DNA from 2 places in the Pediococcus ethanolidurans genome. Region 1 is predicted to be linked to the other one. Evidence: a T-box and tRNA genes for the amino acid it is inferred to sense, from the RefSeq annotation. Region 1 holds a T-box; the other holds one or more tRNA genes.

Evidence for each region. The T-box of region 1 lies ahead of tyrS (tyrosine--tRNA ligase). A T-box ahead of a tRNA ligase gene usually reads a tRNA of that ligase, here a tRNA-Tyr.
Region 2: it has a tRNA-Tyr gene. The T-box ahead of tyrS (tyrosine--tRNA ligase) is inferred to sense a tRNA for this amino acid. The anticodon was not compared.

Annotation. Positions count from the first base shown of each region.
Region 1 covers NZ_OZ061250.1:391,114-394,510, reverse strand. Annotated here, with positions in the region: gene AB3219_RS01925 (helix-turn-helix domain-containing protein) at 132-623, shown strand; partial or broken gene AB3219_RS01920 (AzlC family ABC transporter permease) at 620-1,326, shown strand; gene AB3219_RS01915 (AzlD domain-containing protein) at 1,323-1,637, shown strand; T-box leader at 1,685-1,885, shown strand; gene tyrS (tyrosine--tRNA ligase) at 1,939-3,192, shown strand.
Region 2 covers NZ_OZ061250.1:1,511,343-1,514,739, forward strand. Annotated here, with positions in the region: rRNA gene AB3219_RS07475 (23S ribosomal RNA) at 1-1,140, shown strand, start outside; rRNA gene rrf (5S ribosomal RNA) at 1,233-1,349, shown strand; tRNA gene AB3219_RS07485 (tRNA-Asn) at 1,356-1,428, shown strand; tRNA gene AB3219_RS07490 (tRNA-Ser) at 1,439-1,528, shown strand; tRNA gene AB3219_RS07495 (tRNA-Glu) at 1,543-1,615, shown strand; tRNA gene AB3219_RS07500 (tRNA-Val) at 1,623-1,695, shown strand; tRNA gene AB3219_RS07505 (tRNA-Asp) at 1,707-1,781, shown strand; tRNA gene AB3219_RS07510 (tRNA-Phe) at 1,822-1,894, shown strand; tRNA gene AB3219_RS07515 (tRNA-Tyr) at 1,901-1,983, shown strand; tRNA gene AB3219_RS07520 (tRNA-Trp) at 1,994-2,067, shown strand; tRNA gene AB3219_RS07525 (tRNA-His) at 2,074-2,146, shown strand; tRNA gene AB3219_RS07530 (tRNA-Leu) at 2,204-2,289, shown strand; gene AB3219_RS07535 (MFS transporter) at 2,471-3,136, opposite strand; gene AB3219_RS07540 (MFS transporter) at 3,148-3,397, opposite strand, start outside.

The DNA.
Region 1 (3,397 bases):
AAAGTTCGAAATTTGGCTTTTTCATTTTGATTTTAATGAGGAAAAGATAATGACAACTTTTCAAAGACCAACTAATGCACAATGACAGGCAATTATTCATAATGATAGTAGCGCGGATAGTCATTTCTTTTATGCTGTTCACGAAAATTGTATGTAAACCAGCGTGTTCGTCACGAACGCCACTGAGAAAAAACGTTTTTATCTTTGAAAATTTAAGTGAAGCTGAAAAGGCAGGGTTTCATGCATGCAAACGATGTCAGCCTGGTGGTCATGTGGTGAGTAACGCTGAATGGGTAACGTTGAGCCAACGCTATCTTCAAATTAATTATCAAAAGCAGCTGACACTTGAGGATATAGCTAACGAAATGCACGTTGGAAAAACTTATTTTGAACATGTTTTTCGAGTTGAAACTGGTAGTTCAGTTATGCAGTATCTTAATCAAATTCGGTTAAACCACGGAAAACAGTTATTACGGGAAAGTACCATGAAAATAAAACCAATTGCATTAAGAAGCGGATTTAAAAGTGCAAATTATTTTAGTCGCGCTTTTAAAAAATATTTTGAAATGACGCCAAGTGAATATAGAAAAAGTAAAATGAAAATAAGGGATGAAATTGTGTGAATGAAAAACTAGATTTTGACACAGGAATCATGCGTTGCCAACTGTGTTTGGCTATATAGGAATAGGCCTTGCGTTTGGCATTGTAGGTAAAACTAGTGGATTGAGCGTATTAGAAATTCTACTAATGTCGTTAATTACATATGCCGGTTCGGCCCAATTTATTATGGTAAGTTTATTATTAGTTGGCAGTTCCATTCCGTTTGTAATGTTGTCGGTATTTTTGGTTAATGCGCGGTTTATTTTAATGAGTACAACGGTAGCTCAGTACTTTCGTCAAGATTCCATTTTGCAAAATATTGGTATTGGGACATTACTGACAGACGAAACCTTTGCTTTGAGTATGAACAAACTTAATTTTACGAATCATCGTTTAGCTCCAAGTTGGTTTCATGGTGCTAATTTTGTTGCTTACTTAACTTGGGCGCTAGCAACCGCAGCCGGTGGCATTCTGGGTAACCTGGTTGGTGATCCTAAGGCGTTTGGACTTGACTTTGCACTTGTTGCCATGTTTATTGGTTTGCTTTATTTACAAATGATCACTGATCGCAGCAAAGCATTTGGTTTTCAGGTGACGATGGTCGGAATAGTTTGCGTTTTAATGTATGTACTGACAATTTTCTTTTCCGATAATGTTGCATTGATTGCAACGACGTTAATCGGTTGTTTCTTAGGAATGGCGGTGGAACAATGGCACTCACGATGAAAGTTTTATGGGCAATTATTGGTTGCGGGCTAGTTACGTGGCTGTCACGAGTAATTCCTTTTGTACTAGTTAAGAACTTTGATCTACCTAATTGGTTGATTCGATATTTAAGCTTTGTTCCGCTGGTTATCATGACGGCACTTATTATGGAAAACATCTTTACGCATCATGCAGGTTCTTTACCATCTGTAAACATGGATAATCTTTTAGCAACCGTTCCAACATTTTTGGCAGCAATCATATCCAAAAGTTTAATTGTTATTGTGGTGGTCGGAATTATCTGTATGGCATTAATTCGACTGGCTTTTTAAAAAGATGCTTGACTTCCAAAATCAACTCCCTTAATATGTAACTAACATTAAAAGCATTGAGACGATCGAAGTAACAGATTATTCAACATTTCAGAGATCTGGTGGGACTGCGAACCAGAATGTGGTAATTGTAAATTACAATTGTTGAGCTTCTAATCCTAAATTAGCGATTCATCACGTTATCGATGTTGAGTGATTGCAGATGATGCAATAACTTGGGTGGTAACGCGGAAAAATTCGTCCCTAGAGTCTTTATTGACTTTAGGGATTTTTTTATACCAAAAAAGAGGAGGAAAATATTATGAATATTATTGATGAATTAAAATGGCGTGGTGCAGTTAATCAATCTACAGACGAAGAAGGTTTGCGGGAGTTAACTAACAAAAAGCAGATTGGTTTATACTGTGGTGTTGATCCAACTGGAGACAGTTTACACATTGGGCATTTGATTCCCTTTATGATGCTAATGAGATTCCAGTTGCAGGGACATCATCCGGTTATCGTTATTGGTGGGGGAACTGGTGCAATTGGTGATCCATCAGGTAAAAATTCGGAACGTGTTTTGCAGTCCATGGATCAAGTTAAACATAATGAAGATGCTTTATCTGCTCAAATGATTAAATTGTTTGGAACAGACAATTTTACCATTGTAAATAACTATGATTGGCTATCAAAATTATCATTATTAGATTTTCTACGTGATTACGGTAAATTGTTTAATGTTAATACAATGCTGAACAAAGAAGTTGTTGCCAGTCGTTTGGAGGTAGGGATTTCGTTTACGGAATTTACTTATCAAATTTTGCAGTCAATTGATTTTCTTCATCTATATCGGCATGAAAATGTCCAATTACAAATTGGCGGTGCGGACCAGTGGGGAAATATTACAGCTGGAATTGATTTAATTCATAAAATTGAGGGTTCTGATACAGACGTATTTGCATTGACAATTCCATTGATGTTGAAAGCAGATGGAACTAAGTTTGGTAAGACGGCTGGTGGAGCTGTTTGGCTGGATCCAAAGAAGACGTCACCATATGAATTTTATCAATTTTGGATTAACCAAGATGATCGTGATGTGGTGAAATACTTGAAGTACTTTACTTTCCTCGACGAAGATGAAATTGACGAATTGGCTGAAAAGGTGCGGACACAACCTGAGAAACGTGAGGCGCAACGACGTTTGGCTGAAGAAGTGACGGAGTTTGTGCACGGCAAACAGGCGGTAATTGAGGCTCAGCATATTACTAAGGCACTTTTTTCGGGTGAGGTACAGGATTTGACGGCTGGTGAAATTGAGCAAGGATTTAAGAATATGCCGACGGTTGAAGTGAAAAATGAGAAGCAAAATATTGTGTTGTGGTTGGTGGATGATACGAAGATTGAGCCATCGAGGAGACAGGCGCGAGAAGATGTGAAGAATGGTGCGATTCGAATAAATGGAGAAAAGGTGCAGGATGTGGAGGCACAGATTGATCCGGGATCGCATTTTGATGGAAAGTTTGTGATTGTGCGCCGCGGAAAGAAGAAGTACTTTTTGGTGAAGGTAAGATAAAGTGTGCGAGGTAAAACGGTAATAGGCATTTCATAAATTCGGCGTATGCGGGATCGCAATCCCGCGGGAGACGAGTTTATGAAATGCCTATTGTTTTACCGAGCAGTCCTAAAAGTAGTGAGTGAAACAAGTCGGGTAGTCGTAAAAAGCTAAGTGAGATGGAGGTGGGATCGTGATCCCACAGGAATCTTACTTAGCTTATTAC
Region 2 (3,397 bases), 1.1 Mb from region 1:
AGGCCCAGGCGACTGTTTATCAAAAACACAGGTTTCTGCAAAATCGTAAGATGACGTATAGGGGCTGACGCCTGCCCGGTGCTGGAAGGTTAAGTGAATGAGTTAGCTTCGGCGAAGCTTTGAAATGAAGCCCCAGTAAACGGCGGCCGTAACTATAACGGTCCTAAGGTAGCGAAATTCCTTGTCGGGTAAGTTCCGACCCGCACGAAAGGCGTAACGATCTGGGCACTGTCTCAACGAGAGACTCGGTGAAATTATAATACCCGTGAAGATGCGGGTTACCCGCGACAGGACGGAAAGACCCCATGGAGCTTTACTGTAGCTTGATATTGAGTGTTTGTACAGCTTGTACAGGATAGGTAGGAGCCATAGAAACCGGAACGCTAGTTTCGGTGGAGGCGTTGGTGGGATACTACCCTCGCTGTATGAACCCTCTAACTCGCGCCACTAAGCGTGGCGGAAGACAGTGTCAGGTGGGCAGTTTGACTGGGGCGGTCGCCTCCTAAAGAGTAACGGAGGCGCCCAAAGGTTCTCTCAGAATGGTTGGAAATCATTCGCTGAGTGTAAAGGCAGAAGAGAGCTTGACTGCGAGACAGACAGGTCGAGCAGGGACGAAAGTCGGGCTTAGTGATCCGGTGGTACCGTATGGAAGGGCCATCGCTCAACGGATAAAAGCTACCCTGGGGATAACAGGCTTATCTCCCCCAAGAGTTCACATCGACGGGGAGGTTTGGCACCTCGATGTCGGCTCATCGCATCCTGGGGCTGTAGTCGGTCCCAAGGGTTGGGCTGTTCGCCCATTAAAGCGGTACGCGAGCTGGGTTCAGAACGTCGTGAGACAGTTCGGTCCCTATCCGTCGCGGGCGTAGGAAATTTGCGAGGATCTGTCCTTAGTACGAGAGGACCGGGATGGACATACCGCTGGTGTACCAGTTGTTCCGCCAGGAGCATCGCTGGGTAGCTATGTATGGATGAGATAAACGCTGAAAGCATCTAAGTGTGAAACTCGCCTCAAGATGAGATTTCCCATTCCATTTATGGAAGTAAGACCCCTGAGAGATGATCAGGTAGATAGGTTGGGAGTGGAAGTGTAGTGATACATGGAGCGGACCAATACTAATCGGTCGAGGACTTAACCACAAAGTGGTGTTCTCAAAGAGAAGGATTCGATATTATTTAGTTTTGAGAGAATAAATTTCTTTCACACGAGCCACGAAGGTGGATCGGAGAAGTGTGGTGGCGATAGCGAGAAGGATACACCTGTTCCCATGTCGAACACAGAAGTTAAGCTTCTTAGCGCCGAGAGTAGTTGGGGGATCGCTCCCTGCGAGGGTAGGACGTTGCCATGCGAATATTCCGGCATAGCTCAGTTGGTAGAGCCCCTGACTGTTAATCAGGTTGTCGACGGTTCGAGTCCGCCTGCCGGAGTTAATGATATGGAGAGTTGTCCGAGCTGGCCGAAGGAGCATGACTGGAAATCATGTAGACGGATTTATCCGTCTCAAGGGTTCGAATCCCTTACTCTCCGTTGTAATTAAGTATGACCCGTTGGTCAAGTGGTTTAAGACACTGCCCTTTCACGGCAGTAACATGGGTTCGAATCCCGTACGGGTCATTTTTATGGAGGGTTAGCTCAGTTGGGAGAGCGTCTGCCTTACAAGCAGAGGGTCACAGGTTCGAGCCCTGTACTCTCCATTTAAAATTATGGTTCCATGGTCTAGTTGGTTTAGGACGCCTGCCTGTCACGCAGGAGATCACGAGTTCGAGTCTCGTTGGAACCGTTAAAATAAAATAGCCTTTTATTTTATATCATTTGTTTATGGCGCAGTAGCTCAGTTGGTAGAGCAACGGATTGAAGCTCCGTGTGTCGGCAGTTCGATTCTGTCCTGCGCCATATTATGGAAGGGTAGCGAAGTCTGGCTAAACGCGGCGGACTGTAAATCCGCTCCTTCGGGTTCGGTGGTTCGAATCCACTCCCTTCCATTTTAATGATAGGGATATAGTTTAATGGTAGAACTACGGTCTCCAAAACCGTCGATGTGGGTTCAACTCCTACTATCCCTGCCATTGATGGCGGTAGTGGCGAAGTGGTTAACGCACCGGATTGTGGCTCCGGCACGCGTGGGTTCGATTCCCACCTACCGCCCTAAGGATTTCATTAGTTATCCTTGAGGTTTTGTGTAATTGACATAACCAGTTAGATGCCGCTGTGGCGGAATTGGCAGACGCGCTGGACTCAAAATCCAGTTCCCTTTACCGGGAGTGTGGGTTCGACCCCCACCGGCGGCATTGTAGCTCCCCTCGAGGGGCTTTTTTTTACAAAAAATTCCTGTTACTAGACTACCAAATTGGTAATCCATCAACAGGAAAAAGTATAGAGCCCAGAAAACAACATGATACCAAGAATTATGGAAACAAAAAAAGTAAGAATAAAGAAAAATATGTTCCCGAAAAATATGTTTAACCATCTTTAAATTTCAGTAACTGTTTTATTTTTTAAGGTAGCACTAATAATCAAACAAAATGCACCTATTATCAAAACTAATGTAAATGCCCACTGAAATCCATGACCTAATTTAATTGCCGTTACTAATGCGGCAGTACCAAGTGAACTAGCTAGTTGCTGTAAAGTAACGATCATGGTACTACCATAAACTAAATAGGAATGGGGCAGGGCATTTAATCCAGAAGTAGTTAGTGGCATGAAAACTAGTGTTAAACCTGCAGAACGAATGGCATACAAGAATGCAATTGTGTTTAAAGATGTGGAAGCATCAAAGAAAATCATCGGAATTGTAGCAAAAAAAGTTGCTGTAAAACCAGCTGATACAAGCCTTTTTATACCAAAACGATCGTACAATTTACCGGAAAGTGGTGAAAGAATGGCCATCAATATAGTACCGGGAAGCATTAACAGCCCAGAAGTCATGGCATTAGTTTCACGAATTGTTTGATTATAGAGGGGAATTACTAACTCCGGACCCATTAAAGCAATGTTTGTTAATGCCGCGAGTAAGGCGACTTTACGAAAAGAAGGAGCAGTAAAAACGCGTAATTCCAAGAGTGGATGTTTAAGAGATAACTGACGTTTACAAAATAAACTGATTACAAGTAATCCACTTAAAATTTCAAACAACGAGGTAACATCTAAATTTCCAGAGACGCCAATTTGTGAAAGCCCAAAAAGCAAACCACCAAACCCAAACCACCAAACCCAAAAACGGACATGATCAATGATGGCATATCCAGGTGATCACTTCTTGTATCAGTAACATTGTCGATTGTAAAAATACCTAGCACTAAAACTAAGCAGGCAATTGGAATTAATGCTATGAATAACATGCGCCAGGACCAATGCGTAACAATTATCCCAGATAATGTTGGGCCAATTGCTGGT